DNA from 3 places in the Paenibacillus sp. FSL P4-0184 genome. Region 3 is predicted to be linked to each of the others. Evidence: predicted binding sites of a transcription regulator. Region 3 holds the regulator's gene; each other region holds the start of a gene.

Region 1 (10,590 bases), 810 kb from region 3:
TTCGTGAAGGAATCATTATCCTTGCGCCCAACATAGGATTTAAAGATGTGCCGATTCGCTCCATTTTGGAAGATCGCTGGAACAAGCCTGTCAAAATAGACAATGATGCGAACGTGGCTGCACTGGGTGAAGCCTGGAGTGGTGCAGGACGCGGGATTGAAAATTGTGTCTGCTATACGCTAGGAACAGGTGTTGGTGGCGGAATCATTATCAACGGAAAGATTTATCAAGGTTTTGCAGGTCTAGCAGGTGAGCTTGGCCATATCACTGTAGTGCCGGATTTGGAAGCCATTCAATGTGGTTGCGGTAATATGGGATGTCTGGAAACCGTTTCCTCCGCTACAGGAATTATTCGTATGGCTAACGATGCAGTAGCTCGTGGTGATCGTACTTCCCTCTCAATGGTAGAGAAGATTGCTGCGAAGGAAGTCTTTGATGCGGCTAAGGCTGGCGATGAAGTAGCGATTCGCATAGTAAACCGTGCAGCATACTACCTGGGTAAATCTATGGCTTCTGTTGCAGCCGTGCTTAACCCTGAGGTCTTCATCATTGGTGGTGGTGTGTCTAAGGCTGGAGATATTCTATTTGATGAAGTTCGTCGTGTGTTTGCTAAGCTCGCACCGGCTCCGCTTCAGACTGGTGTTTCGATTATTCCTGCAGAGCTTGGTAATGATGCAGGTATTGTGGGTGCAGCAGGTCTTCTGCTTCGTTCTTAAAAGATAGGGAGTATTCATATACTAATTTAGGGAGGGGACGCTTTAATGACCGAATTGGACAATACTCCAACGGCTGGAGCCACCCTGATCATTATTACCGGAATGTCAGGTGCGGGTAAGACAATTGCTGTGCAGAGTCTGGAAGACCTAGGGTTCTTCTGTGTCGATAATTTGCCGCCGGTGCTGATCCCTAAGTTTGCAGAACTGATTGAGCAGTCGAAGGGTAAGATCGCCAAGGTAGCGCTTGTGATTGACCTGCGCGGTAGGGAATTCTTCACTGCTTTGTCCGAGTCTCTAGCCTATATCAAAGATGAGTCAACCATTGGCTGTGAAATCTTGTTCTTGGATGCTACGGATTCGGTGCTTGTGCAGCGTTACAAGGAAAGCCGGCGTCATCATCCTCTAGCGCCTAAGGGACTTCCGCTTGATGGTATCAAGCTGGAACGTAAAATGCTTGAGGAATTAAAGAATTCAGCTACATTATGTCTGGATACTAGCAGTATGAAACCAGTGCAGCTCAAGGAGAAGATCGTTTCTCGGTTCTCGCATTTAGGAAAAAGTACACTCTCCGTCAACATTACATCGTTCGGATTTAAGTATGGTATTCCTATTGATGCAGACCTCGTCTTCGATGTTCGCTTTTTGCCTAACCCACATTATGTGGATCACCTGCGGCCAAAAACAGGTCAGGACAGCGATGTATATGACTATGTAATGAAGTGGCCTGAAACACAGGTGTTCCTGACCAAACTGCTCGATATGCTTCATTTCTTAATTCCGCAATATCGTAGGGAAGGTAAATCCCAGATTATTATCGGCATTGGCTGTACAGGCGGGAAACACCGTTCAGTAGCCATTTCTGAATATTTGGGCAAAATGCTGGGCGTCAGCGAAACGGAATCCGTAGCCGTTAGTCATCGGGATTCCGAGCGTGATCGGCACTAATGAGAGAAGGGGTCCATAGTGGCTGAAGAACAAAGACAGCGTCCACGTATCGTCGTTATGGGCGGTGGCACGGGGCTATCTGTCATGCTTCGCGGCTTAAAAGAAAAGCCGCTAGATATTACAGCTATAGTTACCGTAGCAGATGATGGAGGAAGCTCGGGTATTTTGCGCAGTGAACTGCAAATGCCGCCTCCTGGGGACATCCGTAACGTATTAACAGCTATGGCTGATGTAGAGCCGCTCATGGCGGATATTATGAGATATCGTTTCAACACGGGCGAAGGCTTGGCGGGTCATAGTCTTGGCAATTTAATTCTTGCTGCGCTTACAGATATATCTGGCGATTTTGTCACAGCTGTTCGTGAGCTTAGCCGATTATTTGCTGTTCGCGGACGGGTATTACCCGCTGCGGGGGATGCCGTAGTATTGCGTGCAGAAATGTCGGACGGCACGATTATCACGGGTGAATCTAAGATACCGGAAGCAGGCGGGATCATTAAACGGGTTTCTTTGGAGCCTGCTGATGTGGAGCCGTTGCCTGAAGCACTTGAAGCGATTCGAAATGCTGATGCAATTCTTTTGGGTCCAGGGAGTCTATATACGAGCATTCTTCCGAACCTACTTGTTCCGAAGCTAGCAGAAGCAGTTGTATCTTCTGATGCAATCAAAATTTTTGTCTGCAATGTAATGACTCAGCCTGGTGAAACGGATAATTATACTGTAAATGACCATCTACAAGCCGTTTATGATCATATTGGAATTCATTTATTTGATTATATTATTGTGAATGACGGTGAAATTCCAGAGCAGGTGCAGTCGAAGTACGCTGAGAAGGGTGCACGTCCGGTACAGCTCGACAAGGATGTACTAGAAGGCAGTGCATATAAAGTTATAGCGGATAAGCTAGTGTTATTCCGAACTTATTTAAGGCATGATACCGATAAGCTTAGTCATCATATCTATCAGCTTGTGCAAGATTGGATAAACAGAAACCCTAGGGTATAACTTAAAATATAAGAAAATATAAGTTTTACACCTATACTTTCTTATATTTCTCGCATAAACGCTTACCGTCCTCAAAAGGACGCCGAAGGCGTTTATGCTTGTATATATGAATGACGTACTTATTTTCAGAAAGAGGTGAGACCCTTGTCTTTTGCGGCCCTTACCAAAAAAGAGCTGACGATGGTGGAGAGTGAGCCCTGTTGTGAGAAGGCGGAAATGTCAGCGCTTATCCGTATGAATGGATCTGTGCAGCTTTCAAGCAAAAAGGTGATTCTCGACATTTCGACGGAGAACGCCGCGATTGCAAGGCGGGTATATTCTTTACTTAAGAAATATTACCAGGTCCATATTGAGCTACTCGTGCGTAAAAAAATGCGTTTGAAGAAAAATAACGTTTATATCGTTAGAATCCCTAGTCGCGTACAGGAAATCTTAAATGATCTCAGAATTGTGTCCGAAGGATTTATTTTTACCGACGGTATTGATAAAGAGATTGTTGGGAATAACTGCTGTAAGCGTGCTTATTTGCGGGGTGCCTTTTTGGCGGGCGGATCCGTTAATAATCCGGAGGGTTCCTCTTACCATTTGGAGATTTCCTCGATGTATGAGGAGCATTGTAAGGCGCTGGTCGATCTGGCTGGTGAATTTCACCTAAACGCACGCTGCATTGAACGTAAAAAAGGGTTCATTCTATACATTAAAGAAGGCGAGAAGATTATCGAATTCTTAAGTCTGATCGGGGCGCATCAAGCGTTGTTCAAATTTGAGGATGTAAGAATTATGCGTGATATGCGTAATTCCGTGAATCGGATCGTGAACTGCGAGACCGCGAATCTCAATAAAACGATAAGTGCCGCGGTGCGGCAGATTGAGAATATCAAACTGCTGCAGCGAGAAGTGGGGCTGGAGAGCCTACCGGATAAACTGCGGGAAGTTGCAGAAATTCGAATGGCACATCCAGATATCAACCTTAAAGAGGTTGGTGAAATGCTGAAAGGTACGGTTAGTAAGTCCGGAGTAAATCATCGTCTTCGTAAGATTGATGAACTGGCGGACAAGGTTCGAGGCGGCTAGTCACTTTTTTTCTAGTGTGGTTTACGTTATAATGATATAATAATATAAAATTAATGTGAAATTTTTGGGGAGAACTCAATTAGGGGGTAAGCGTTTCATGACAAAGCACCCGGTAGTTGTTCGGTTGAAGACAGGGCTACACGCTCGACCGGCAGCATTGTTTGTGCAAGAAGCTAACAAGTTTTCGTCGGAGATTTTCGTGGAAAAAGACGATAAAAAAGTAAACGCCAAAAGTATTATGGGTATTATGAGCCTAGCGATCAGTTCCGGTACGGAGATCTATATCAGCGCGGATGGTGCAGACGCGGATCAAGCTGTAAACGCTTTGACGAGTCTCGTTAGCAAAGAAGAGCTTGAGAACCAATAATCTTTTGAAGTGACTTTTATTGCATGACTAAAAAGCCCCCAGGGGCTTTTTTTTATACCAAAAAATAGATTTAGTTGTGCAACATTTACCAAAAAGACTCGTCTAGAGGATAATAACAAATCACAAAGGATGAAAGGGGCTGGCAATATGAAAGGTTTGGTAAAGAAGATTGGTTCAGTGTTGATTGTAGGGAGTTTGTTAATTGGAGGGATTAGCATGAGTGGTGTCTTCCAAGGCCCTGCAAAGGCTTACGCAGATGAAGTGCAGAAAAATGTCGTTAGTGTAGTAGGTAAAGGTGAATTGTCCATCAAGCCGGATATTGTATACTTGTCCATCGGTGTGGATACTACGGCTACAACTGCGCAAGAAGCGCAAAAAACAAATGCTGCTAAAATCCAAAAGATCACTACCCTACTGAAGGGGACTTGGAAAATCGCAGATAAGGATATTCAAAGTACCCAATTCTATGTGCAACCCAACTACAGTTATAGCGAAAAAGAAGGACAGCAAGTGAAAGGATACAACGCGAATCATACACTGTTAGTGTCCTACAGAGATCTGACCAAGGTTGGTGAATTGCTAGACGCTGCATCTGCGGCGGGGGCAAATAATATCGGAAATGCACGTTTTTCCGTGGAAGACACTTCTGCCTTTGAAGCTCAGGTGATTGAAAAGGCGATGGCGAACGCAGATGTTAAAGCAGGTGCTATTGCTAAGGCAGCTAAACGTAGCTTGGGTCAAGTAATCACGGTCAGCCAAAATGATGGCAATGTCACTCCGGTTTATTTTGAACAAAATCTAAAAATGGAAATGGCTGCAGCAGATGCTGGTGCAAGCACATCCGTTCAACCGGGAGTAGTTAAAGTTACAACACAGCTGAGCGTAATGTATGAATTGAAATAGTAGCAGAACAAGATGATTGCAGAGAGGAGAGGTGATCTTCCACTAGTAATAGTGGGGGGCGCCTCTTTTTTTGTGTAAATTCTCCAAGATTAGGTTTAATAAACTGGAAATTAGTGGAAAAACTAGATGATGAATATTTCAAAAGAAACAGTACGCAAATGGGGCATAGGTTTGATGTCGGCGGGATTATTGCTTGGTGGAGGATTGCTGCCTAGTGATAAGGGTTATGCAGCGTCTGATCAGACGAAGAGCAAGGCAATTGCTGCAAGTATAGTTTTAAAGGCGAACGGGGTAATTTCTCAGCAGACAGGTATTTTGCAGGAAGGGAAGGTCTGGATTCCGATTACCTTTATGCGTGATGTACTGCAATTACCTCTAACTTATGATAAAAAAGAAAATGCATACACGATCGGAAAGGGAACGACTAAGGCCAAGTTGCTGTTATCTAGCTATGGTACTTCAATTTGGGTGAACAATTATTACATTCGAGAGTATGAAGGAAAGCTAATAAACAACCGCCTCTATGTTCCATCCGCTCTGTTAAATGATTATTTGGGCTATAAAGTGGATTGGAGTCGGGGCTCTAGTAGGTTGAATGTGGTGAATAGATCACAGAATGCGTTGATAGTAACCACGGAGATCTATGCTAAGGATCGAAAAGAGGCTTTGATCCAGCTTGATTATCCGAAGTTTAGTGGATTAAGCAATTCCAATGCATAGCAGGCCATGAATGATATTTTAAAAGAAAGTGCCATGAAATTCGCTGCAGGCGCAGAGAAGGATATCTCGAATCGATCCGGGTCAGAGCCTAAGTATACCTATGATAGAGATTATGTGGTGACCTACAATCAGAATGGTGTGATCAGCTTAGTGATGTCACAGTATAGCGATACGGGCGGCGCTCATGGTATGACCAATCGGGAGGCGTTTACCTTTTCGCTCAAGGATGGCAAACGTCTGCTGTTGGGCGACCTGTTCGGAGCTAACCCAAACTACAAAAAAGAGTTGAATGCTAAGTTGAACAAGCTAGTAAAAGCGGAGGAAAGTTATTTGGGAGGGTTCAACGGATTGAATACGGAAAAGTATTTTTATCTGAAGGATGATCAGGTCGTGCTGTTCTTCCAATTGTATGAATACACAGCTTATGCTGCGGGATTCCCGGAATATCCCTTTACTTTCAAAGAACTGTTGCCGGAAGGCGGTAGCCCATTTGCTGCTGTAAAATAAATAGAGAAGTTGTAACCGCTAGTGTCACCACTGGACATCTCCCCCTTACCAGAATCACCTCGAATTCATATGCTAAATGGAGTAACTAGTTTATGAACGGGGGAGAGCTATGAGCTATCAATACACTGCAATTGGCGATTCCTTGACGACTGGATTTGGCGCTCTGCCAGGTAACGGTTTTGTACCGGTGTACCGTAGAATGGCGGAAGGGAGACTGCGTTCTAATGTAGCCTCTACGAATTTGGGCGTGAATGGATTGACTACTTCTGAACTGGAACAGCGGCTACGGGGGAGTGCAATGACTCGCGAAGCCATTCGAGCAGCCGACATCATCACTCTATCCATCGGTGGCAACGATTTAATCCATGCTGCGAAGGCTGCAGCTAGACAACCTGAAAATTTATCTAAAGAGCTGCGAAGATCATTGCAAGAATGCAAACAAAATTTTGCTGCAATTATGAGTATCCTCTTCCAATTGAAGACGGGAACGCGTAGACCTTTTATCATTCGGATTGTGGGACTGTATAATCCTTATCCTCAGGTAGTGGGTGCTACAGAGTGGGTGCGGCAGTTTAACCGCTATGCCTCACAGTACAGTAGCCGAGTATGTGGGTTTGCTTCTATCTATAGTGAGTTTGCAGGAAATGAGAGAGGGCTATTATCGATTGACCACTTACATCCGAATGGCCGAGGCTACCGTGTGATTGCTGAGAAACTCGATGCGCTTGGATATGGCGGTTTGATTTAACTGAGATTCGTATGGAGTGGTGGTCTGAAAAGTAAAGAGGCTGTGCGCTAACCATCAAGTGGATAGGGCACAGCCTCTTTGCGTTGTTTTATAGCTTACACACCGCTAGGCAGTGTTTTCTCGATGACTTTATCAACGATACCGTAAGTTGCCGCGTCTGCAGCAGTCATGAAGTAATCACGATCTGTATCCTTCTCAATACGTTCTAGCGGTTGACCCGTACGTTCTGCAAGAATACGATTCAACTTATCACGCAATTTGAGGATACGGCGGGCACGGATTTCGATATCCGTTGCTTGACCTTGAGCACCACCCAGAGGTTGGTGAATCATGATCTCACTGTTAGGCAGTGCGAAGCGTTTGCCTTTAGCGCCAGCGTTAAGTAGGAATGCTCCCATGGAAGCTGCCATACCTACACAGATGGTGGAAACATCCGGTTTAATGTACTGCATTGTATCAAAAATAGCCATACCTGCAGTAATGGAACCGCCGGGGCTATTCACGTAAAGGTGAATGTCCTTATCCGGATCTTCGGCAGCCAAGAACAGCATTTGTGCGATGATAGAATTGGCTACCACGTCATTAACCTCCGTTCCAAGGAAAATGATGCGGTCCTTCAGCAGGCGGGAATAGATGTCATAAGCGCGCTCACCGCGGTTGCTCTGTTCTACTACCATAGGAATATAACTCACGTGGAAAACCTCCTTGATATTGGTTCTTCAAATGTATTCATTTTTACTCTTGCCGTATTACCCACATGATAAACAAATTCAAACAAAAAGTCAAAGAAAGTCAAACTTATATTCAAAAAAAAGAGCCGACACGCGGCTCTTTGGTTAAGTAGTAGTATAGGCACTACTAAATTATGTACAAAAGTGAAATTAATGGCGCGCCCGCCAAGAATCGAACTTGGATCTCAGGCTTCGGAGGCCTACGTCATATCCATTGGACCACGGGCGCAACAAAAATGATTATAATACAATTTCTGTGCAATTGCAATGAATTAATAATACTGTACACAGGCTCTATCCCTAGTCTTCAAGGTGGACAAGCGGACATTGTGTTTCAATCAGCGAAAGAATCCGGATTGTTAATGACAGGTTTTTTGGAGCTGAACCTCTTTCCCAATCTTATAAATGTATAAGAAGACAAGCGCTTGAGAATTCTACTCTCGGAAGACTTGCACTTCGAGCAATATTTGGTTAGAATATGAGTGGGACTTAAAAAGTTTACCCGGGACATTTTGAGACCATGAACAAGGGAATAGAGGAAGACGAAGTTGCAGGAGTGAAAGTATGCGTAATTTATTAGATATCCAAAAGCAGCTTCTGCCTGATCTCATGGAAACCCTTAAGAGACGGTACACGATTCTTCATCAGATCATGCTGTCCGATATAATTGGGCGCAGAACGCTTGCCGCTTCGCTTGATATGACTGAGCGGGTACTGCGTGCCGAGACGGATCTTCTGAAATCGCAAGGGCTCATTGAGATCGAGAGCGTTGGCATGCGCATTAGCGCTGCTGGACGTAGACTGCTTGATTTGCTAGAGCCGGTCGTTAAGAGCCTGTTTGGTCTGGATGAGCTGGAAGAGAAAATTCGGGCAACGTACGGTCTGGATAAAGTTATTGTGGTGCCGGGTGATTGTGAGTCATCGCCGTTCACCAAACGTGAGCTTGGCCGAGCGGGTGCAAAAGCGCTGCTCAGTGTACTTCGTACAGATGATATAGTTGCTGTCACAGGTGGATCAACGCTTGCCGACATGGCTGATCAACTGACACCGCCGTTATCCCTTTCCTATAAGAACGCTTGGTTTGTTCCGGCGCGTGGTGGATTAGGAGAGAGTATGGAGATTCAAGCCAATACGATTGCCTCAACAATGGCAAAACGGGTAGGAGCGAATTACCGGTTGCTGCATGTACCTGATTTACTTAGTGGGGATGCCTACCAGTCACTAGCACTTGACTCTAATATTGGAGAGATTGTACAAATCATCCGCAGTTCGCGTATTATTGTACATGGGATTGGGGATGCCATTGAAATGACTCGTCGCCGCAAGCTGGATGAGGCAACTGTCTCAGAAATCCAGGGTGAGGGAGCCGTGGCTGAATCCTTTGGGTATTACTTTAACGAAGATGGTCAGGTTGTCCATACGATGCTTACGATGGGACTACGTCTAGAAGATATTGTTCGGACGGAGACAGTCATCGGTATTGCTGGAGGTAAACCAAAGGCCAAAGCCATTCATGCCATGCTGCGTTTCGGGCAGGAGAATATACTCGTCACCGACGAGGCTGCTGCTGTGGAAATCGGCAAGGAAATTGATAATCAGTTACAGATATCCTCGTAACTCACTAGAACATATATCTTGTATCATACTTAACATTGTTGTCATGACAGGCTTCACGGTCTGTTTTGAATAAATAAAACGAATTCTAGGAGGAACTATTCAATGAGTGTAAAAGTTGGAATTAACGGATTTGGACGTATTGGACGCCTTGCTTTCCGCCGTATTCAAAATGTAGAAGGTATCGAAGTGGTAGCAATCAACGACTTGACTGACGCTAAGATGCTTGCTCATTTGCTTAAATATGATACAACTCAAGGTAAATTCCAAGGTGATGTTGAAGTGCATGATGGCTTCTTCAAAGTCAATGGCAAAGAAGTTAAGGTTCTTGCTAACCGCAACCCTGAAGAATTGCCATGGGGCGACCTAGGCGTTGATATCGTACTTGAGTGCACAGGTTTCTTCACAACTAAAGAAGCAGCTGAAAAACACTTGAAAGGTGGAGCTAAGAAAGTAGTTATCTCCGCTCCAGCTACTGGCGACATGAAAACTGTCGTTTACAACGTTAACGATGACATTCTTGATGGTACTGAGACTGTTATTTCCGGCGCATCTTGCACAACGAACTGCCTAGCTCCAATGGCAAAAGTATTGAACGACAAGTTCGGTATCGTTGAAGGCTTGATGACTACAATTCACGCTTACACTGGTGACCAAAACACTTTGGATGCTCCACACGCTAAAGGTGACTTCAGACGCGCTCGTGCAGCAGCTGAGAACATCATTCCTAACACTACTGGTGCTGCTAAAGCAATCGGTCTTGTTATTCCAGAACTTAAAGGTAAATTGGATGGTGCGGCTCAACGTGTTCCAGTTGCAACTGGTTCCCTGACTGAGCTTGTAACTGTTCTTGATAAGAGCGTTACTGTTGAAGAAATCAACGCAGCAATGAAAGCAGCTTCCGATCCAGACACTTATGGTTACACTGAAGATGAAATCGTATCTTCCGATATCAAAGGTATGACTTTCGGATCCCTGTTCGATGCTACACAAACTAAAGTATTGACTGTTGGCGACAAACAACTCGTTAAGACTGTTGCTTGGTATGACAATGAAATGTCCTACACTGCACAATTGGTTCGTACTTTGGAGAAATTCGCTAAAATCGCTAAGTAATTGACTTGATATAAGTAACATCTATAGAGCGGAAACAGAAGTTCCTTGTTTCCGCTCTTTCTAAATGTATTTCTTGTTTCCTGCTAGAAACAACTTTGGGTGTGGAGGAATTAATCATGAACAAAAAGAGCGTCCGTGATGTAG
Region 2 (10,590 bases), on a different contig from region 3:
CACTTGAATATAGTTGACATATATCAATTATATGTTTTCGATAACATCCTGTCAAAATGAACTTGCAGCTGTTTTAGTCCTATATAAAGGAGAATGAAGATGACGACAAAACCGATTATTGTAATTACTGGAGCTACAAGTGGTTTGGGACAACTCGTTGCCATTGAAATGGCAAAGCGTGGTGCTCATCTTGTTCTGACTGCTAGGAGTGAAAGTCGCGCAGAAGCTACTCAGAAAATGATTAAAGAGAGCGTACCTGCTGCCGAAATAATTTTTTTCTATGGGGACTTATCCTTAATGAAGGATGTCAGTCGTTTGGGGCAAGAAATATCTGACGCATATCCGAAGATAGACGTGTTATTAAATAACGCAGGACTTCATGCTTTTGAACAGCGGATCACTGCTGAGGGATTATCAGAAATGATGGCCGTGAACTATTTTGCCCCATGGATATTGACTCATACTTTACAGCATTCTTTGAAGGCAGCGGGAAGTGCGAGAATAATAAATGTGGCTTCTGAAGCTTCACGCACTCATGGAGAACTTAAGCTACCTGAGGATCTGATTAATACCTCTGATTTTACGGCTAGAGGTTCATCTGAGATATATGGAAAAACTAAATTACTTAATATCATGTTTACCGCTGAACTTGCTCGCCAATTCACAGGGACCGGAGTTACTGTCCATGCATTAAATCCAGGCTTTAATGTAACAGGTCTGGGGCGCGAATTGTGGTTTGCACCTATGCTTGAACGTGTATTGAAGTTTCTTCATATTGGGAATCCACGTAAGGGAGCTGATATCATTATTCGTTTAATGATCGATCAAAAATATCAGGAGACCACAGGGGGATATTTTAATGTTGGAACAGGCAATCCAATAGTGCCCGTACATCCAGGTGGAGATAAGGAAATGGAAAATAAATTATGGAATGATACGCGATTAGTAATACATCAGATAACTCAATGACAAAAGGAGCTGATCCTAAAGTAGAACTTTCTACAATAGTGTCGGCTCTTTTTCATTTTGAATCAGCTCGTAAGCGATGTCGAAAGATGAAAATAAACTCGGATTTATTTGTGAAGTAAATTTGAATGTGTAATATTCTGAGTACTTTTGTCGCCATGCAGGAAGTAGCACAAATTTAAGGGAATATGTTGTTCAATATTCATGGTGAGGTAGAAGTGAGCGGTTATAAGTTATCTTTTAAAGGGGAGGGAACTTATGAGAAAAAATTGGCGGATGTCTAGCACATTAAGGCTTTTTTTTATACTTGTAGTCATTCTGCCGATCATCTTATTCTCCATCATTATTCTAAATATTTATAAGCGAGATATTCTTCAGCAAAATACATCACGATCTCAGCAAACGGCTCAAGCGATCTCCTATTCCGTTAGTCAGGAAATAAGGAGGTTGACGGGACTATTTGCTTCCATCGGTATGGACAGGGATGTGATGGCAAAGCTTTATGAAATTAATCGTAAGAGTGGAGTCGAGAAACAGCAGGCTTACTATGAGCTAAAGGTCTTAATAGAGAAGTACACGGCATCCATCTCAGGACGAGTACTGTCAGTGAACTTCCTATTTAAAGATCATCAATCCTATTCGTACTTAAAGAACTTGAATTTGGATGATTCTTATTTTCGCCAAAAAACGTGGTATGGGCAGGTGCTGAATAATCCCGATAGCGTTCATTTTCTGGGGATGATGCCCAATATTTTATATGGTAACTACAATCCTTACAATATGGTTGCTGCCCTATCTCCAAGTGTAATCAATCCTTTATCCCAGCTAGAAATGATTCTTTTTACGTTTGAGAGTAGTGCCTTTGATCATATTTTGCAGTCACGTGATAATACGGAATCCAGCCTTTTCATCGTCACAGAGGAAGGTCAAATTATCTCATCCAATACCCTTGCCTCTAGAGGGGGGGGATTCCAAATGCACTGGTTCGCAAATCGTGGGCCGGAGGAAAAAGGGTACGTTGTGGATGTTAATGGTGAAGATAGAAATTTGATAACCTACGCCAAGATTGATCAGACCGGATGGTGGCTTGTACAGTCCATTCCATATGCTGATCTAACAGCCAATTATCTTAGTGTGAATTATATCGTCTGGGTGTTTGCATTGATGATCATCTTAGCATTTATTCTTGTTTCATTTTACTTTGTATCTAATGTTACTAAGCCGTTAAATGAGCTTCTCCGGCAAATGGATCTGGTTACTGAAGGTGATTTAAACGCTAAATTTATGAGAACCGGCAGCCTGGAGCTAATTAAGCTTGGGCATTCTTTTAATCATATGACGGAACGTATTCAGGATCTGCTCTACCATCATGAAAGGCAAGAGGTGGAGAAGCGAAAGGCGGAGTTTGCAGCACTTCAGTCGCAGATCAATCCACACTTTTTAATAAATACGCTCAATTCAATCAAGTTTATGGCTTTAATCAGTAAAGCAGATAACATACGGAATATGACACATGCGCTAACTCGTCTGCTGGCTTCTTCTTTTAATCGAGGTGGAATTCTGACTACGATTGATGAGGAAATAGATCATTTAAAGAATTATTTGTATATCATGGAGATTCGTTTTGGTAGACCCATTCAAACGAGATGGGAAGTAGATGAGGATTTAGCAGGTTATTATATATTGAAATTGCTACTACAACCTATTTTAGAAAACAGTATTATTCATGGACTAAAGAATGTTGACTATCCTGGTATCATCGAAATCATAGTGAGCAAACAAGCGGAAGATCTTCTTATAACCATAGCTGATAATGGTGTAGGCATGTTGGATATGGATGCTCAGGAATATGACAGCGATGGTATACGCCATCAGCATTCTTTCAGTGGTATGGGAAACAGTAACGTTAATAAGCGAATTCAGCTACATTACGGGAGGCGTTACGGTTTAAAGTACGAGAAGAATAAACCTCAGGGAACGATAGTATCGATAAGGCTACCGTTGATCGACACGCCGGAGGAAGAGATGCAGGATCAGTTGTTAGGGGAGGGAGGATGAAGCAAAATGCTGCGGAGGATCATAAAAGATCATAGTCCAGAGGGAAAACATCATTCATGTGTAACTTCAGAGGAGGTATGATGGTATAAACTTTTTTCGAAGGCTGTGATTAATAGAAGTGAAAATAATACTTCGTGTGTCTTTAATAGGGATCATTTCTCTTATTTTTGTAGGTGGCTTCTTCTCTTTAAGTAAGTTCAGTCCCAAAGGAGGGGCAATAGAGCAACAACAGGGAAAGGTGAATCTGGATCAACCGATTAAAATAAAATTCGGCATGTGGGAAGCGAAGACAGATATCAAATTTTGGACGGAAAAGGTAAGAGACTACTCTAAAATTAAGCCTAATGTAACGGTTGAAGTAGAGACAATTCCCGATAATAGCGGTCAGTATTTAAAGGTTCGTTTAGCAGCCAATGATTTGCCGGATATTTTTTACCTGAAGCCAGATGACCTACTCACTTACAAAGCAGTACTTCTTCCACTGGATGGATTAACCGCAGCAAAAAACAATAAATATCCCGCTAGATTAGATCATTCCATTCTTGGTTTACCTCTTGTATCCTTCTCTGAATATGTCTATTACCATCCAAGTATCTTTCAAGAGGTCGGCGTAGAGATTCCGCAAACGATGAATGAATTTATGGATGTGATGATGAAGATTAAAGCGCATGGCAAATATATTCCGATTGCGATTGGCGGGAAAGAGAATTGGACGTTTTATCCTTTTACTGAGTTCGGGCCGCCTCTACTATCCAAGGATGAAAATTATTTATCTTCAATCGCACAGACGAAACGCCCTTTTGGAAAAGGTTCTCCTTTCGAGAAAGCAGCAGTGATGATTAAGAAAATAGCAGAGAATGAACTAGCAGGGCGCGATGCACTCAATATTGGTGTGGATCAGGCAACGCTGCTGTTTCAAAATAATAAAGCGGCTATGCTTGCACTCGGTCAGTGGTATCTTAGAGATCATTTATCCAAAATGAAGGATGATAAAGATTTAGATGCGTTCACATTGCCCTGGAGAGAGACAACTTCAGAGCGTTTGCAGGCAATCACTATGCCAGATCAATATATGGCGATCAATAAAAATTCCAAGAATACGGAAGAAGTTAAAGCATTTTTGGAGTGGGTATTTAGCCGGGATGTTTACCAAGTGTATATTAATTATTCGCAAAATTCATCGACAGTGATCAATATCGAATCATTCCTCCCGTTCTTCAACAATGTTCAAGAGAAGCACCCCTTTGAGCCGTTTATGTACCTGGGGATCGATGAGAAGTTTGAAAAAGTAAAAAATGCCATACAGTTTGATGAAAAGAAGGCTGCACAAGAAATTTTTTCAGGTGCTGAGGTGTCCGATATTCAAGAAAAATTGAATGATGATTGGGAGATAGCGGTTGAGGCTTTGAGGTAATCCTATAGATCAATTATGGAGGGATTTATGATGAAATTTAAAGCTCTCATTGTTGATGATGAACCATTAGCTAGGTTAGCCCTCCGGGAGTACATATCCATTGCTTCGACCGATTTTGAGATTGCAGGGGAAGCAGGAGATGGTAAGGAGGCATTAAATATGCTGAAAATCCATCCAGATGTGGATCTAGTTCTGGCGGATATTCAAATGCCAAATATGAATGGAGTAGAGCTACTCGAAGCACTGAATAACACTACTTTTTCGAATCAACCGTTAACCATCATGCTTAGCGCATACGGAGATTATTCTTTTGTAAGAGATTCCTTTGTGCTCGGCGCCTTTGATTACATTGTTAAAGCCAAGTTAGATGAAACTTATATTGCACCGGTACTGACTAAGACTGTGGATGAATTGAAGCGGCGGCAAAGCTCCTCAAAGACAGTATCAACCTTAGAGGACGTAGAAGCTTCGATCTGTTCTGTTCTGCATCGACTTTGCCTATCGGATTCTTTAGAAGTGACAGATGATGATATAACGCCTTCGTTGGAGCTTGTTCGAAAGCATATGGGGGAAAAAAATCTGGAGGTTGCGCTTCTTAGACTATCAGATACCGTTCAATTTGAAGATTCACACCGTATGATTATGCAGACGATACGAACGGTAACGAATCGAAGTAGAAGTGAAGGGATCTGCAAAGTATGCAGATATGATGACAGGCAATATGTTTTGTTCTTCTCTTTTCCAGAGCAATGCAGCATCATCGCCATTCGTAGATTGACAGACATAATCTTGTCTGAGGTGAGCATGAGATTAAAGCAATTCATTAATTTGAAGCTTTCTATGGGCATCAGTGATATTGTGGATGGTCATCAACAGTGGAACCGATTATTCCGCCAAGCTGAACGATTAGCAGGTTTGAGTTTCTACCAGGGGTACAATCGATTATATTATCCGGAAGCTGAAAGGCGTCCATCTATTAAGGAAAGTGACTGGAAAGAAGCATGGTATTTGGCTAGAACCGAAATGCTGAAGTCATTAAGTGATCCGGATTTAATGAAATGGCAGGAGGTCTATGAACAATGCTGTAACTTGTTGATTCAGCGATACCCTTGTTCACCTGAACTTATCAAATCAGATGTAGTCGATATGACTTGGGAGGCAAGCGCATTAATTTATCAAAAAGGCGTTTCTTGGGAAAAGCTTCATGATAAGCTGCCTTATCCCATCACGGATCATATTTATAAGCAGGAAACCTGGGAGAATACGGTGCATTGGTGCCAACTGTTCTTGGAACATCTGCATCAAAAGCTGCATCCGAAAGATCAACCCAAGGAATGCTTTCTTAGCCCTGTTGTTGCTAAAACGAAAGAGCTAATAGAGAAAAACTTTAACGAAGATGTCCATTTGTCGAATATTAGTCAGATTGTCGGTGTAAGCGAGAGCTATTTAAGCAAACAATTTTCCAAAGAAATAGGTGTTAATTTCATTCAGTTTCTGACGAATCTGCGAATCGAGAAGGCTAAAAAGGCGCTGGAGAGTGGAATGAAAATATACGAGGTTTCTGAGCAAGTAGGATACGTGAATCCGGAACATTTCAGTCGTATTTTTAAAAAAATCACAGGAATTAGTCCCTTAGCTTATCGCAGAGAGAATGAATAACAAAAATAATCAATGTTGAACAAAATAAATCATGTGTATCCGATTTCAAAATCAATATGATAGGGGGGAGTTAAAATTCACGGGTGAAGGGATGTTCTTATGAGACGCAAACGATTCACATTCGCACTAATCTGTACGTTATGTTCTTCCATGTGGTTGAGTACAGTCCATGCTGAAAAAGTCTCTGACTTCGAGATGCAGACATCAGCTTCTGAATCTGCTAATTCTACGTTCACCGTTACATTAAAGGGTAAAGATATTCAAGACTTATACGCATATGAAGCTAAATTTAATTTTGACCCGAAAGTGCTTGAGATTGTAAAAGCAGAAACGAAGATCAAAGGCTTTTCTGTATCTCCAATCGTTAAAAACAATGAAATTACGATAGCCCATACCAAGATCGGAAATGTGAATGGTGAAAAGGGTAATTTGGACATTGCCACGATTACCTTTAAAGCTAAAAGGGCTGGTACAACTGCAGTAAAATGGACCGCATTAAAGGTTCTTGATCGTAATCTGAAAGATCAGGAATTCACCCCGAATCAATCCTCAACATTCACCAAGATTTTCAGCGACATCGTCTCACATTGGGCGAAGCAAGATATCATGGAAATGGTCACTAAAGGAATTGTTGAAGGCATGGATGCCGACAGCTTTGCCCCGAATAATAACATCACTCGCGCACAATTCGCAGCTCTTATAGCCAGAGCATTAGATCTTACAGAAGGTTCTGGAGGTAATCCGTTTACGGATGTGAAGTCAGGAGTTTGGTACGAAGATACGGTAAAGAAAGCTTATGCGGCCGGAATTATTAGTGGTTTGTCCACGACGAAATTTGCTCCGGAAAAAAGCATTACTCGTGAAGAAATGACAACGATGCTGATGCGAGCGAAAGCTTATGCTTCCGGTGTAAAGGTCGATAGTATGGCCTCAGATTCCACCACTGCGTTTAAAGATGATAGTAAAATAAGCCCGTGGGCTAAAGCGTCGGTGGGGTTTGCCTTAAAATCGGGATTAATGAAAGGTAGAACTCAGACTACATTTGCACCAAAAGAATCTGCAACAAGAGCGGAATCAGCCGCTGTTATCAAGCGATTGTTAAATTCCAAGTAATACAAAAAAACATATAATGACGCACCTTCTTATGGAAGGAGGGCTCATTATGGTCTTGTGATGTCAAAAACATACAATTAAAGGAAATATGTGAATTGATAATGTTCATTCTACTTATATTTAAGTGAAAAGAGGTCGTAGAGATGAGAAAACGTTACAAAGCGGTTAGCTTGCTATTGACGTTGTTGCTAGGGGTACAGCTTGGCTTGCCATCGGCAGCCGTATTCGCGGCTCAAGAATCGGACGTGTATTTCAGAGATTACAATGATGGCAACATCAACGGATGGGCTGCAGCTAAGGGGACCACTACTTTTTCGGCGGATCAAGGTGCTGTTAAGGCGGTGACACAAGGGGTTGTTATTTTAGCAGACCAAGATTCACCTCAGGTTGCCAATGCTGAATATGAGGTGAAGTTAAAATTTAGTCAGCCTGCCACACGATTTGGACTGGTCTACCGATTCGTCGATAGCAATAACTACAATGTTATCCAATATGATGCGGGTTCTTGGGGCTGGGATGCAATGAAAGGAGGGACGGAATCGTATGGAAATATTACGGCTCCTAGTTTTACCTTTGCTGCTGACCAACAGTATACCCTCAAATTGCGCTATGAGAAAGGTAGCGTAGCTATATCGATCGATGGCAATAACGTGCTTACGACGAGTCTTCCCTCATTATCGACAAGTGCAGGGAAGATTGGACTTCGCAGCTGGTTTAATAACAAGACCCTATGGATTGACGATGTGAAGGTAACTCCAATTGTATCCACTGATCCAGTACCGAGACCGATTACGATTACAGAAACTTTAAGCTCGGATACGATGAAGGTTGAAATCGATAAAGAGTTCCCACGGGTTAAACAATACACATGGTTAGACAGCGGCGCGGAAATGTATGGACAATTAAATGGATTTAATGAAATAAAAATCAATGAGAAGTCCTATTTCGTAGTCGCTTCTGATTTTAGTAAAAAAGCAGCAGATGCCACTCATGGTGAGTCTGCAGCCTACACGCTTCAGATTCCAGAAATTAAAGTGAATCTCAAAGTTGAAATGGAGGTTCAGGATAACATACTTCAGTTCAAAGTGGCCAGCATTGAAGAGAATGGTACTGAAAAAGTGAAAACGATCGAATTCCCTGATCATGACCTTGTCTCTGTAATTGGAACCCAGCCTACCGCGCAGGAAACGGCTGTCCGGATAACTGGGGGCTGGAACGTTGTACAAGACGAATTTAACGACCTTAAGACGGGAGTAGCAGACGTGAGTGGGGGACGTGCATATGCAATCGTTAACTCCGACGTCTTAGCTGCGAGTGTAATCACCAATGTAGTAAATGGTTTTGATAAGGTACGTATTAAGGTAGGCGATGATACAGCGCTTCATACGAAGAAAGCAGCGTTATCAGGAGGCTCATGGGTTTATCGTGGAAGTACTGTGCTTGATCCGGAGCCATTGCCTTGGGCTAAGGTTGTACTGACTCCAGATGCGAATGGAGACAATGTTGTTGACTGGCAAGATGGGGCCATTGTATATCGTCAGAATACGGATGCTCCAACGGGCAGTGAAATGATTAGGGACAATATCTCCTATATCAGCATGAACATTGGATCTACTACAACTTCTCCGTTCTTGCGTGCTTTTGATAATGCGAAGAAAATTTCTAATCTCACGGATGGCTTTGGACAGCTGATTCTATTCAAAGGATATCAAGCGGAAGGACATGATGACTCTCACCCAGATTACGGCGGTCATATCGGTATTCGTCAGGGTGGAGAGAAGGATTTTAATTATGTTTTGAGTGAAGGCAAGAAATACAATATCCGTGGCGGTGTACACATTAACGCAACAGAATACGCGCTGGATGCTTTCGGCACCAAAATGGAAAATATGAATCAGCCATTGAGTAAAGGTTGGGGCTGGCTGGATCAAACATTCTATGTTAACAAAACCAAAGATGTGGAATCCGGTGAATTGAAAAGACGTCTGGATATGCTGAAAAGCGACACAGGCGACAACCTATCCTTTGTATATGTGGATGTATATGATGGTGCCGATTACAATGCGAAGAAACTCGCAGATTATATCAACGGTAACGGCTGGATGCTCGGTACAGAATTTGCAGGACCTCTGTTTGAGCAGGCCTCTTGGGTTCACTGGGGAACAGATCCGGGGTACCCGAACCAAGGTGACGATAGTAAGGTTACCCGTTTCCTAAGGAATCAATCACTGGACGGCTTCTTAACAACCCCTTTACTGAAAGGGAATAAGCAGGTAGGCGTGGGTTACTGGCAGAACAGTGCTCCATTCTACAGCTACCAATCAACTAGTGCGGCATTCTTCAATCACAATCTACCAACAAAATATATGCAGCATTTCCCGATCATCAAGATGACCGATAACCGTATCGATTTTGAAGAGAAGGTTGTAGTTGAACGTAAGCAGGACGGTAAGATCCATTTAAGTAAGGATGGTCGTGAAATCGCTATCATGACAGATAGCAGCAACATTAGTGACAGTACGGTCTTTATTCCATGGAGTCCTGAGACAGAAGATAAAATCTATCACTGGAATCCAGCAGGTGGCCAAACGACTTGGAGTCTTCCAGAATCATGGAGTAACGTAACGACGGCACAGTTGTATAAGCTGACAGATTTAGGACGTGAGCATGTTGGCAGTGTAGAAGTAACTGGAGGTAAAGTCACACTTACCGCGCAGCCGGGGATTGGTTATGCCCTGTATAAGACAACAGCTGCTGAAGAGCCGGAAATGGTATGGGGCGAAGGGAGTTCGGTAAAGGACCCGGGCTTTGACAGCCAAACATTCGGTAACTGGAAGAAAACTTCCACAGCTGCAAGTGATGATCACATTAAATTTGTGAAGAACAGTAACGCTGATGACCAGCTTCAAGTGAAGGGTCTTGGTGATGCAGTAATTCAGCAGGAGATTACCGGACTTACACCGGGCAAGACGTATTCTGCATCAGTATGGGTGAAAGTAGATGGGAAACGCACCGTGGAAATCGGTGTGAAGCAAGGGGCTGACAAGGTTGTCAATACACTGGATAACACAGAGCATGGCTTTTTAGCCCAGCAGCATAAATATGTGAGCACGAACTTCCAGCGGATTAAGGTTACCTTTGATGCGGTTAGTGAGACCGCCAATCTCTATTTGAATGTAGAAGATGGAAGTTCGACTGTAACCTTTGACGATGTAAGAGTATGGGAGAATCCAACCAAGACTGACGCTGGTAATTCTGTATTGTTCGAGGATTTCGAGAACGTTGATGAGGGCTGGGGTCCCTTCGTTTATTCTAAAATAGGTCCAGTTCGTACGCATTTAGTTGAAAAAGGCGACAATCAGATCATGAATTATGTTCTG
Region 3 (10,590 bases):
CATATAGCTCAGCTGACAACGCACCGAGGCGATCCGCGCGTAGTTTAGTTTGCCTTACCGATTCTTCGCCCGAAATGTACAGCACTCGCAATCCCTGAGTTGTCAGAGCATGCGACGTCTGTAATAAGAGCGTAGATTTACCGATTCCTGGGTCTCCCCCTACTAGTACCAGCGATCCTGGTACGATCCCCCCACCGAGAACACGGTTAAGCTCACCTATACCTGTCAGTATGCGCGGTTCCTTGTCACTTTCTATACTTATGATCGATTGTGCCTTTTCTTTACTATGAAAAATAGGGGCATTCATTCCCTGTGTTTTGACTACGCTTTCCGTTTCCTCCACCATGGAGTTCCAAGCTTGGCACCCGGGACATTTTCCGAACCATTTTGGCGATTCGTATCCACAATCGGTGCAAAAAAATTTAGTTTTTGGTTTAGCCATTTGTTCTCCTTACGGTCCGAACTTTTAAATTGCGGATATTTTCTTCTAATGAAAGTTTACCATTTCTGCCCCTTTAACGAAAGGTCATTCGGAATTTGTACTAAATGTATATTTTCAAGTGATAAATTTATATTAAAAAAGCTTCCGCCCCTCTATAAACTGAGGAGCGGAAGCTTTTTTTATTCCGTTTTTTTATTCGGATTCTACTTCTTTTTCAAGCAATGGCGCTACAGGAGCATCCACTTTATTCACTACAAGTTCTCCGCCAACTTCATCAATGTTGAGTGAATCACCCTTTTGGATATTTCCTCGGAGCAATTCCTCAGAAAGACGGTCTTCAATATGCTTCTGAATCGCACGACGCAATGGACGTGCACCAAAGGCTGGGTCGTAGCCTTCCTTAGCCAGGAAAGCCTTCGCCGCATCCGTGAGTACGAAATCAACATCATATTCACGCAGCCGCTTGCGCAGCTCATCAGACATCAACGTAACGATTTCAGCAATATGCTTCTCATCGAGAGAATGGAAGACGATGATTTCGTCAATCCGGTTCAAGAACTCAGGACGGAAGCTCTTCTTAAGCTCTTCCATAACCTTGCCCTTCATATTACCGTATTCTGCTCCAGCATCTTGCACAGCTGTGAATCCAAGTGTCGAATTCTTCTTGATCGCTTGTGCGCCTACGTTAGAAGTCAGAATAATTAATGTATTACGGAAATCGACTACCCGTCCTTTAGAGTCAGTCAAACGACCGTCTTCAAGAACTTGCAGCAGAATATTGAATACTTCTGGGTGCGCTTTTTCAATTTCATCAAGCAGCACTACAGAATAAGGTTTACGGCGTACCTTCTCAGTTAATTGGCCACCTTCTTCATAGCCAACATATCCAGGAGGGGCTCCTACTAAGCGGGACGTGGAGTGCTTCTCCATGTATTCCGACATATCAATACGGATGACCGCATTCTCATCGCCGAACATGGCTTCAGCCAATGCACGAGCCAACTCAGTTTTACCTACACCTGTAGGACCGAGGAAGATAAAGGAACCCATTGGACGTTTCGGATCTTTAAGACCCGCACGCGCACGGCGTAGTGCCCGGCTAACTGCCTTAACAGCTTCGTCCTGACCGATCACTCGTTCATGCAGTAAAGCCTCCATGTTAAGTAGACGGTCGGTCTCCTCTTCCTTCAGCTTGCTTACAGGTATACCCGTCCAGCTAGCTACAACCTGTGCGATGTCTTCAGGTGTAACCTCTGAATCCGTGCGACCCTGTTTTTCTTTCCATTGATTCTTTGTCGTATCAAGCTCTTCACGGATTTTTTGCTCTGTATCACGCAAGGCCGCCGCTTTTTCAAACTCTTGACTCTGCACTGCGGAATCTTTCTCCTTGCGGATATCATCCAAGCGCATTTCAAGTTCCTTCAGATTTGGCGGGATGGTGTAAGAGTGAAGCCTTACTTTTGATCCTGCTTCATCGATAAGGTCAATCGCTTTATCTGGCAGGAAACGATCCGGGATGTAACGATCCGACAATTTCACTGCTTCCACTATAGCTTCATCCGTAATCTTCACACGGTGATGCGCTTCATAACGATCGCGAAGTCCGAACAGAATTTGGACCGCTTCTTCTGGTGATGGCTGATCCACCGTAATTGGTTGGAAACGACGCTCCAAAGCAGCATCTTTTTCAATATATTTACGATATTCGTCAAGCGTAGTCGCACCAATGCACTGAAGTTCTCCACGGGCTAAAGCCGGCTTCAGAATGTTAGAAGCATCAATTGCACCTTCCGCGCCACCAGCGCCGATCAGCGTATGAAGCTCATCGATAAAGAGCACGATATTACCTGCTTGGCGAATCTCATCCATAATTTTCTTGAGGCGGTCTTCAAACTCACCGCGATATTTTGTTCCAGCCACTACTGAGCCCATGTCGAGCGTCATGACGCGTTTGTCGCGAAGTGTTTCTGGGATTTCATTATTGATAATCTTTTGTGCAAGTCCTTCAGCGATAGCTGTTTTACCAACACCAGGTTCACCGATCAGTACCGGGTTATTCTTAGTTCGGCGACTCAGTACCTGAATAACACGTTCAATTTCCTTACTACGGCCGATAACTGGGTCTAGATTACCTTCCTTAGCATAAGCGGTCAAATCGCGCGCAAGACCATCTAGGGTCGGTGTGCTGACGTTAGCCGGAGTCCCGCTATGACTAGAGGCAGCCTCGCTGCTTCCCAGGAGCTGAAGAACTTGTTGACGAGCTTTGTTCAAGCTGATGCCGAGGTTATTAAGCACACGAGCCGCGACACCTTCCCCTTCACGGATAAGTCCAAGCAAAATATGCTCAGTGCCAACATACGTATGACCCAATTTGCGGGCTTCGTCCATCGACAGCTCAATCACTTTTTTAGCGCGAGGAGTATAAGCAATGTTCGTAGGCTGTTCTTGACCTCTGCCAATCAGTGTCTCCACTTCGTCCTGGATTTTTTCAAGACCTAGCCCTAAAGCTATTAATGCCTTAGCAGCAATGCCGTCTCCTTCACGAATAAGTCCGAGCAAAATATGTTCTGTACCAATATTGTTGTGTCCTAAACGAACAGCTTCTTCCTGCGCCAGCGCTAGCACTTTTTGTGCGCGTTCCGTAAATCTTCCAAACATCATATCTCCTGCACCTCCATGAATAATAAATATCTATATTAATGTTGTGTTCCCAGTGTCTCTCGGAGCAGTTTTGCCCGATACATATCTCGTTCAGTGGCGTTCAGCTCATCGCCGAACATCTTTTGCAGAAATCCTGGCTGTGTCTTAACGTTAAGTTCATTAAGCACTGAAATCGAAAGACCTTCCAGAATGCCAAGGTCAACCCCAAGTCTCACATCAGACAGGCGTTGAGCAGATTCCTTAAGCTCCATAAGAGCTGCATAACATAAAATTCCGTAAGAACGCTTCACTCGGTCTGTTATTCTCAGAGCGGAATCAACAAGCAACCGTTCACGTGCATTTCGCTCATGCTCAATAATCTGGGTAACTACACTGTGAAGGTTCTCTATAATTTCACTTTCCGTTTGACCGAGAGTGATCTGATTAGAAATTTGAAAGATGTTCCCTACTGCTTCGCTACCCTCACCGTAAATTCCTCTTACAGTCAATCCCACTTGGTTCACTGCAGACAAGATGCGATTGATCTGATGAGTCATTACAAGCGCTGGTAGATGCAGCATTACCGAGGCACGAAGCCCAGTACCAACATTGGTGGGACAACTAGTCAAATATCCTCTTTTATCATCAAAAGCGTAATTGACAGCTGCCTCGAATATGTCATCGATCGCCGTCGCACGTTCCCATGCTTCTCTAACCTGAAGACCAGGAAACAGACATTGGATTCGCAGATGGTCCTCTTCGTTAATCATGATGCTGACCGACTCATCTTCATTTAATAAGACAGCCGCACTGCGCGAATCATTAGCCAAGTTAGGACTGATTAGATGCTTTTCAACCAGGACCTTTTTGTCCAGTTCATTCACTTCATCAAGCTTTAGGAGTTGAAAAGATCCGAAATCTGCAGCTGCTTCCTCATGAAACACAGGAGCCAGTAGCTCTAATACTTCTTCCGATTGCTCTAAGGAAGCCAGCATTGGGAACGGAAGATGCTCTAGATTACGGGCAATACGCATACGACTGCTAATTACAATCTCGGAGTGACTACCTCCAGAACGCATCCAATCACTAAGCGCTTGTTCAGTAAATCGGAGACTTGACATGTCATATCCCCCCTATATATCAAAGACTTTACTCTTGTGCTATTTCTTTTTCAAGTTTACGAATCTGATCTCGAAGCTCCGCTGCTTTCTCGAATTCTTCTTGTGTAATACTTTGCTGTAATTCCTGCTTGAGTTCATCAATTTGGCGTCTAAACACAATCTGAGCTCCTGCACGTTTCGGAATCTTACCTACATGTGAAGTACTGCCATGCACTCGCTTAAAAAGCGGGTCCAGTGCGCTGTTAAAATATTCATAACAGGAGCTACAGCCAAAACGGCCTAATTTGCTAAACTGGGAGTACGTCATCCCACAATTCTCACATTGCAGACTCTGCGTAGTCTTCGTTGCAGCCGACTTCTCCTTGCCGGCACCTTCAAGATCAAGCAGACCTGAGAGCAGACTGTGGATGGAGAATCCTCCAGCCGTTCCGGGAATGAGTTCACCCTTCTCCCGTGCACAGCTCTCGCAGATATGAAACTCCGTCTTCTCTCCATTCACGATCTTAGTGAAGTGGAGTGTTGCCGGCTTGACGCCACATTCCTGGCATTGCATAAGCGAAAGCCCCTCCCTTATGGTTGACAATTATTTGCCTAACAAAGAGATTAACATCGCCTTCATAATCTTGGCACGAATCTCATCCCGGTATGGAATCTTAACCGTTAGGCATTCCCGAGAAACAGCAGCGCGCATAAGGCACGCTTCACGCTTACTTAGAAAACCAGCTTCCTCCAGCTGATAAATCAGCCCTTCAGCAGCGTTCTGATCAATCCCGCCACCTATAGTATGGTTTAAATGGGCATGCAGTGCCACGTTAGGTGGTAATTCAAAACGTTGAATACGAATATATCCCCCGCCACCACGCTTACTTTCCACCACATAACCTTTTTCTAGAGTAAAGCGTGTACTGATGACATAATTGATCTGTGACGGTACGCATGAGAACTGGTCCGCCAGGTCATTTCGCTGGATTTCCACCGTACCTTCGGGACTTTCATGCAAAATATTCTTCAGATATTGTTCGATAATATCAGAGATATTGCGCATCACTCATCCTCCAGTGCTTAAATCTTTATAATACCGATTGCAACTTGCATTCATAATGACAATGGTCTTTAATTGAACTTAAACATTTGTGGATATTCCCACGTGTTCAAAGGATCGGATCGCTGTCATTATGCTTCGTTGACTTTGACTTTCTTTGACTTTTTAATATTATAACATATTCTGTGCTAATTCCAAGTGGATTCTCTTATTTTTCACTTTTTTCAGCGAATGTATTCGGAAATAAAGAACTCTCCCAACTTCTTTCGAAGGGGAGAGCCTAATTTTTGTCAAGTATAAACGCCTTCGGTATCCTTATTAGGGCGATAAGCGTTTATGCGAGAAATATAAAGATAATGTATAGCGTGAAACTTATACTTTGTTATATTTTTAAAAATGATCAAATAAAGCTGTCTGTGCTTGTGGAATAATTTCTTCAAACCATTCCAGTGCTGCTGCGTGGCCAGAGACACTTCCATAACGAGCCATCTCTGTTGGTCGTTTGTACCCAAGCATCAAGGCCGTCAAAGTGCCTATATCACAGCTCAAGTCTGCTTCCGCCCGTTCCCCTTCCACTCGTATCAAAGTAGCCGAGCCCTCATTAGAGATATTCCATGCCCATAACCCATCATTCCAAGGTGCATACTTATCTTCGATATATATAAGCTGCTTCTTTTGACTACTGTTTCCTCTGAAGGCGTAAGTTTCAATGAATGACTTGGCATTAACAATCCGCCCCATAAAATAAGGATAATTCTCTTGTCCTATACGTGGATCTGGCAGCAAGAAAGGTAACATGTCATCCGAAGGCACTAGCTTTAAGGATGCACCTGTCACCATCGAATCATGGTTCGCAAGAAATGTCCACAGCCCCTGCCGGGCTTGTTCATTCAAAAAAACAAATTCATCAATGACCAGTTCTCTGTTCTCTACCTTATACAGCACATATCCCTCTGGTTCACCACTCTTGGAGTAAAATACTGCACTCTTTCCTTCATCATCTAGAACAGAGTTCTCCCACCAGTCCAAATCGCGCTTAAGTGTCCCGTTATAACTGACAGCGAATCGAGTATATAGGCTATCCAATACTTCGATATCCTTTATGTCCCGTTTAACCTTGCCCTCAACTTCAACCTTTTTAGGAAATTTCGCTACTGGAATAGAGTATTTCTTATATTCACAATAAACCTCCCAGCCAAATTTACGATAGAACGGAATCAAGAATGGGTGTAGAAAAGAGAGCGTTTGCCCCGCCTCATTCATCGTATGCAGTGCATGAGACAAAAGATTTGCCACATGTCCTTGTCTGCGGTTCTCTGGCCATGTAGCCACTCCTGCTATACCACCCATAGGTACCACTCTGCCCTGTATGTAGACTTGGAAAGGAATAATCGTCAATTTAGCTTCCAATGTTCCGTCCTCAAAAGCACCCCATACCTGTTCAGGCTTGAATCTTTCCTTAGCACTTGCTCTTTTTTCACTAGGAAGCTTGTACTGAAAAGCATATTCTGACAAGTTCATGCTTGCATCGAATTCTTCCGAACGTAACTGTCTTATTACCACAAACTCACCTCATCCTTTATAAAATTACTTTTAGGATAAGTATAACAAGAGCGTCAATTGTGCGCTAATCTATTGCATTATTTATAACTTTATTTTTAGTTATCCACAGCTCTATACAGTTTTAAAAATAGTCTTGAAATCTTGTCACATCCAAGTTAAAATAGTTATCCACTTATCAATAACTCTATCCACATAATCCCGGCTATATCCACAGCAACCCGTGTACTACTTAGGTTTTCTGTTGACAGATCCATATAAATATGTATTTAATCCACACTATTTAGGGATTATTTCTCTTTCAATCATCTATCCACATGTGCGTAACTTTTTCTGCAAATCCAAAAGTTTATCCACAAGTTTTCCACAGTCTATAATAAACGCAAAAAAGCCACTGTCGATTACTCAACAGTGGTCTAATTGTGCTTGGCAACGTCCTACTCTCCCAGGACCCTTCGGTCCAAGTACCATCGGCGCTGGAGGGCTTAACGGTCGTGTTCGGGATGGGTACGCGTGGAACCCCTCCGCTATCGCCACCAAACATGCGTCTGTGAAACAGACGCTGCCGCGTGAAATTTCGTTCATCACCAGAAGTGAGAATGAATTTCTTAGCGTGTTACAGGCTTGATGCCTGAAAACTGAATCCGAATTGAATTTGCGTTTTAAGTGTAGGATAAGCCCTCGACCGATTAGTATTGGTCAGCTCCATGCATTACTGCACTTCCACCTCCAACCTATCTACCTCGTCGTCTTCAAGGGGTCTTACTAATTGGGAAATCTCATCTTGAGGGGGGCTTCACGCTTAGATGCTTTCAGCGCTTATCCCGTCCGTACGTAGCTACCCAGCCATGCTTCTGGCGAAACAACTGGTGCACCAGCGGTACGTCCATCCCGGTCCTCTCGTACTAAGGACAGCTCCTCTCAAATTTCCTGCGCCCACGACAGATAGGGACCGAACTGTCTCACGACGTTCTGAACCCAGCTCGCGTACCGCTTTAATGGGCGAACAGCCCAACCCTTGGGACCTACTTCAGCCCCAGGATGCGATGAGCCGACATCGAGGTGCCAAACCTCCCCGTCGATGTGGACTCTTGGGGGAGATAAGCCTGTTATCCCCAGGGTAGCTTTTATCCGTTGAGCGATGGCCCTTCCATGCGGTACCACCGGATCACTAAGTCCGACTTTCGTCCCTGCTCGACTTGTAGGTCTCGCAGTCAAGCTCCCTTATGCCTTTGCACTCTTCGAATGATTTCCAACCATTCTGAGGGAACCTTGGAACGCCTCCGTTACTCTTTAGGAGGCGACCGCCCCAGTCAAACTGCCCGCCTGACACGGTCCCCGTACCCGGTTAGGGTACTAGGTTAGAACCTAGATACGATCAGGGTGGTATCCCAACGGCGCCTCCACCGAAGCTTGCGCTCCGATTTCTACGGCTCCCACCTATCCTGTACAGATCGTACCCAAATTCAATATCAAGCTGCAGTAAAGCTCCATGGGGTCTTTCCGTCTTGTCGCGGGTAACCTGCATCTTCACAGGTATTAAAATTTCACCGGATCTCTCGTTGAGACAGCGCCCAAGTCGTTACGCCATTCGTGCGGGTCAGAATTTACCTGACAAGGAATTTCGCTACCTTAGGACCGTTATAGTTACGGCCGCCGTTTACTGGGGCTTCGGTTCATAGCTTCGGGTTACCCCTAACCACTCCCCTTAACCTTCCAGCACCGGGCAGGCGTCAGCCCGTATACTTCGCCTTGCGGCTTCGCACAGACCTGTGTTTTTGCTAAACAGTCGCTTGGGCCTTTTCACTGCGGCCCCCTCGTGCTATTCACACTACCGGGGCACCCCTTCTCCCGAAGTTACGGGGTCATTTTGCCGAGTTCCTTAACGAGAGTTCTTCCGCGCGCCTTAGAATTCTCTTCTCGCCTACCTGTGTCGGTTTGCGGTACGGGCACCTTCTCCTGGCTAGAGGCTTTTCTTGGCAGTGTGAGATCATGACCTTCGCTACTGTAATTTTCGCTCCCCATCACAGCCCAGCCTTAATGATGTGCGGATTTGCCTACACATCAGCCTCACTGCTTAGACGGACATATCCATCAGTCCGCGTCACTACCCTCCTGCGTCACCCCATCGCTCATAGCGGATTACGGTGGTACAGTAATTTCAAACTGTTGTCCTTCGACTACGCCTTTCGGCCTCGCCTTAGGTCCCGACTTACCCTGAGCGGACGAGCCTTCCTCAGGAAACCTTGGGCTTTCGGCGGATCAGATTCTCACTGATCTTTTCGTTACTCATACCGGCATTCTCACTTGTATGCTGTCCAGCGCTCCTTACGGTACACCTTCAACCCACATACAACGCTCCCCTACCCCAGATACATACGTATCTAGCCATAGCTTCGGTGGTGTGTTTAGCCCCGTTACATTTTCGGCGCAGAGTCACTCGACCAGTGAGCTATTACGCACTCTTTCAATGGTGGCTGCTTCTAAGCCAACATCCTGGTTGTCTGTGCAACTCCACATCCTTTCCCACTTAACACACACTTGGGGACCTTAGCTGATGGTCTGGGCTGTTTCCCTTTTGACAATGGATCTTAGCACTCACTGTCTGACTCCCGGCAATAAGTATATGGCATTCGGAGTTTGACTGAGCTTGGTAATCCTTGCGGACCCCGCACCCAATCAGTGCTCTACCTCCACTACTCTTATACCGAGGCTAGCCCTAAAGCTATTTCGGGGAGAACCAGCTATCTCCGAGTTCGATTGGAATTTCTCCGCTACCCCCACCTCATCCCCGCATTTTTCAACATGCGTGGGTTCGGGCCTCCAGTGCGTGTTACCGCACCTTCACCCTGGACAGGGGTAGATCACACGGTTTCGGGTCTACGTCCACATACTCAATCGCCCTATTCAGACTCGCTTTCGCTGCGGCTCCGTCTTCTCGACTTAACCTTGCATGTTAAACGTAACTCGCCGGTTCATTCTACAAAAGGCACGCCATCACCCATTAATAGGGCTCTGACTTTTTGTAAGCACACGGTTTCAGGTTCTATTTCACTCCCCTTCCGGGGTGCTTTTCACCTTTCCCTCACGGTACTGTTTCACTATCGGTCGCCAGGTAGTATTTAGCCTTAGCAGATGGTCCTGCTGGATTCATACGGGGTTTCACGTGCCCCGCACTACTCGGGATCCGTCTCGGAGAGAACACAGTTTAGGTTACAGGGCTTTTACCTCTATCGCGGGCCTTTCCAGACCTCTTCACCTACCATATTCCTTTGTAACTCCATGTGAGACGTCCCACAACCCCTAAGAGCAAGCTCTTAGGTTTAGGCTGTTCCGCGTTCGCTCGCCGCTACTGACGGAATCACTATTGTTTTCTCTTCCTCAGGGTACTTAGATGTTTCAGTTCCCCTGGTCTGCCTCTACATCTCCTATGTGTTCAGAGATGAGTAACTGCGAATTACCACAGCTGGGTTTCCCCATTCGGACACCCCCGGATCAAAGCTTGCTTACAGCTCCCCGAGGCAGTTTCGTTGTTCGCCACGTCCTTCGTCGGCTCCTGGCGCCTAGGCATCCTCCGTGTGCTCTTATTAGCTTAACCTTCGCTCCGATGTTTCGCTTGTTCGCACAATTGAAAATCTTCGCTTCCAGCTAATAACTAACGTACTTGTTTACACAAGTTTTAGCTAAAAGATGTTCTAAAACGCAAATTCGTTTCGGTATCCAGTTTTCAAGGATCAAGTTTAAAAATATTCTAGACATAACAAATAGATGAAGTTTGTTGGTGG

The links. Region 3 encodes CtsR, which represses protease genes until heat stress. Its sites were predicted from a motif close to ATGGTCAATAAAGGTCAAACA; they were not measured.
Region 1: a site for CtsR is predicted at 7,764-7,784, ahead of clpP (ATP-dependent Clp endopeptidase proteolytic subunit ClpP). Genes of this name have one in related genera too.
Region 2: a site for CtsR is predicted at 7,260-7,280, ahead of MKY52_RS21960 (endo-alpha-N-acetylgalactosaminidase family protein). Genes of this name have one in related genera too.

The regions. Positions count from the first base shown of each region.
Region 1 covers NZ_JBBORN010000001.1:1,940,457-1,951,046, reverse strand. Annotated here, with positions in the region: gene MKY52_RS08295 (ROK family glucokinase) at 1-716, shown strand, start outside; gene rapZ (RNase adapter RapZ) at 762-1,661, shown strand; gene MKY52_RS08285 (gluconeogenesis factor YvcK family protein) at 1,719-2,666, shown strand; gene whiA (DNA-binding protein WhiA) at 2,811-3,740, shown strand; gene MKY52_RS08275 (HPr family phosphocarrier protein) at 3,838-4,107, shown strand; gene MKY52_RS08270 (SIMPL domain-containing protein) at 4,255-5,010, shown strand; gene MKY52_RS08265 (stalk domain-containing protein) at 5,137-5,730, shown strand; gene MKY52_RS08260 (DUF3298 and DUF4163 domain-containing protein) at 5,737-6,237, shown strand; gene MKY52_RS08255 (GDSL-type esterase/lipase family protein) at 6,347-6,985, shown strand; gene clpP (ATP-dependent Clp endopeptidase proteolytic subunit ClpP) at 7,081-7,677, opposite strand; tRNA gene MKY52_RS08245 (tRNA-Arg) at 7,871-7,945, opposite strand; gene MKY52_RS08240 (sugar-binding transcriptional regulator) at 8,281-9,333, shown strand; gene gap (type I glyceraldehyde-3-phosphate dehydrogenase) at 9,436-10,446, shown strand; gene MKY52_RS08230 (phosphoglycerate kinase) at 10,563-10,590, shown strand, end outside.
Region 2 covers NZ_JBBORN010000002.1:22,709-33,298, forward strand. Annotated here, with positions in the region: gene MKY52_RS21935 (SDR family NAD(P)-dependent oxidoreductase) at 100-969, shown strand; gene MKY52_RS21940 (cache domain-containing sensor histidine kinase) at 1,225-3,024, shown strand; gene MKY52_RS21945 (ABC transporter substrate-binding protein) at 3,143-4,438, shown strand; gene MKY52_RS21950 (response regulator transcription factor) at 4,466-6,097, shown strand; gene MKY52_RS21955 (S-layer homology domain-containing protein) at 6,197-7,210, shown strand; gene MKY52_RS21960 (endo-alpha-N-acetylgalactosaminidase family protein) at 7,354-10,590, shown strand, end outside.
Region 3 covers NZ_JBBORN010000001.1:2,752,227-2,762,816, reverse strand. Annotated here, with positions in the region: gene radA (DNA repair protein RadA) at 1-442, opposite strand, end outside; gene clpC (ATP-dependent protease ATP-binding subunit ClpC) at 635-3,103, opposite strand; gene MKY52_RS11835 (protein arginine kinase) at 3,139-4,203, opposite strand; gene MKY52_RS11830 (UvrB/UvrC motif-containing protein) at 4,232-4,756, opposite strand; gene MKY52_RS11825 (CtsR family transcriptional regulator) at 4,787-5,248, opposite strand; gene MKY52_RS11820 (GNAT family N-acetyltransferase) at 5,636-6,808, opposite strand; rRNA gene rrf (5S ribosomal RNA) at 7,230-7,346, opposite strand; rRNA gene MKY52_RS11810 (23S ribosomal RNA) at 7,475-10,403, opposite strand; tRNA gene MKY52_RS11805 (tRNA-Ala) at 10,585-10,590, opposite strand, start outside.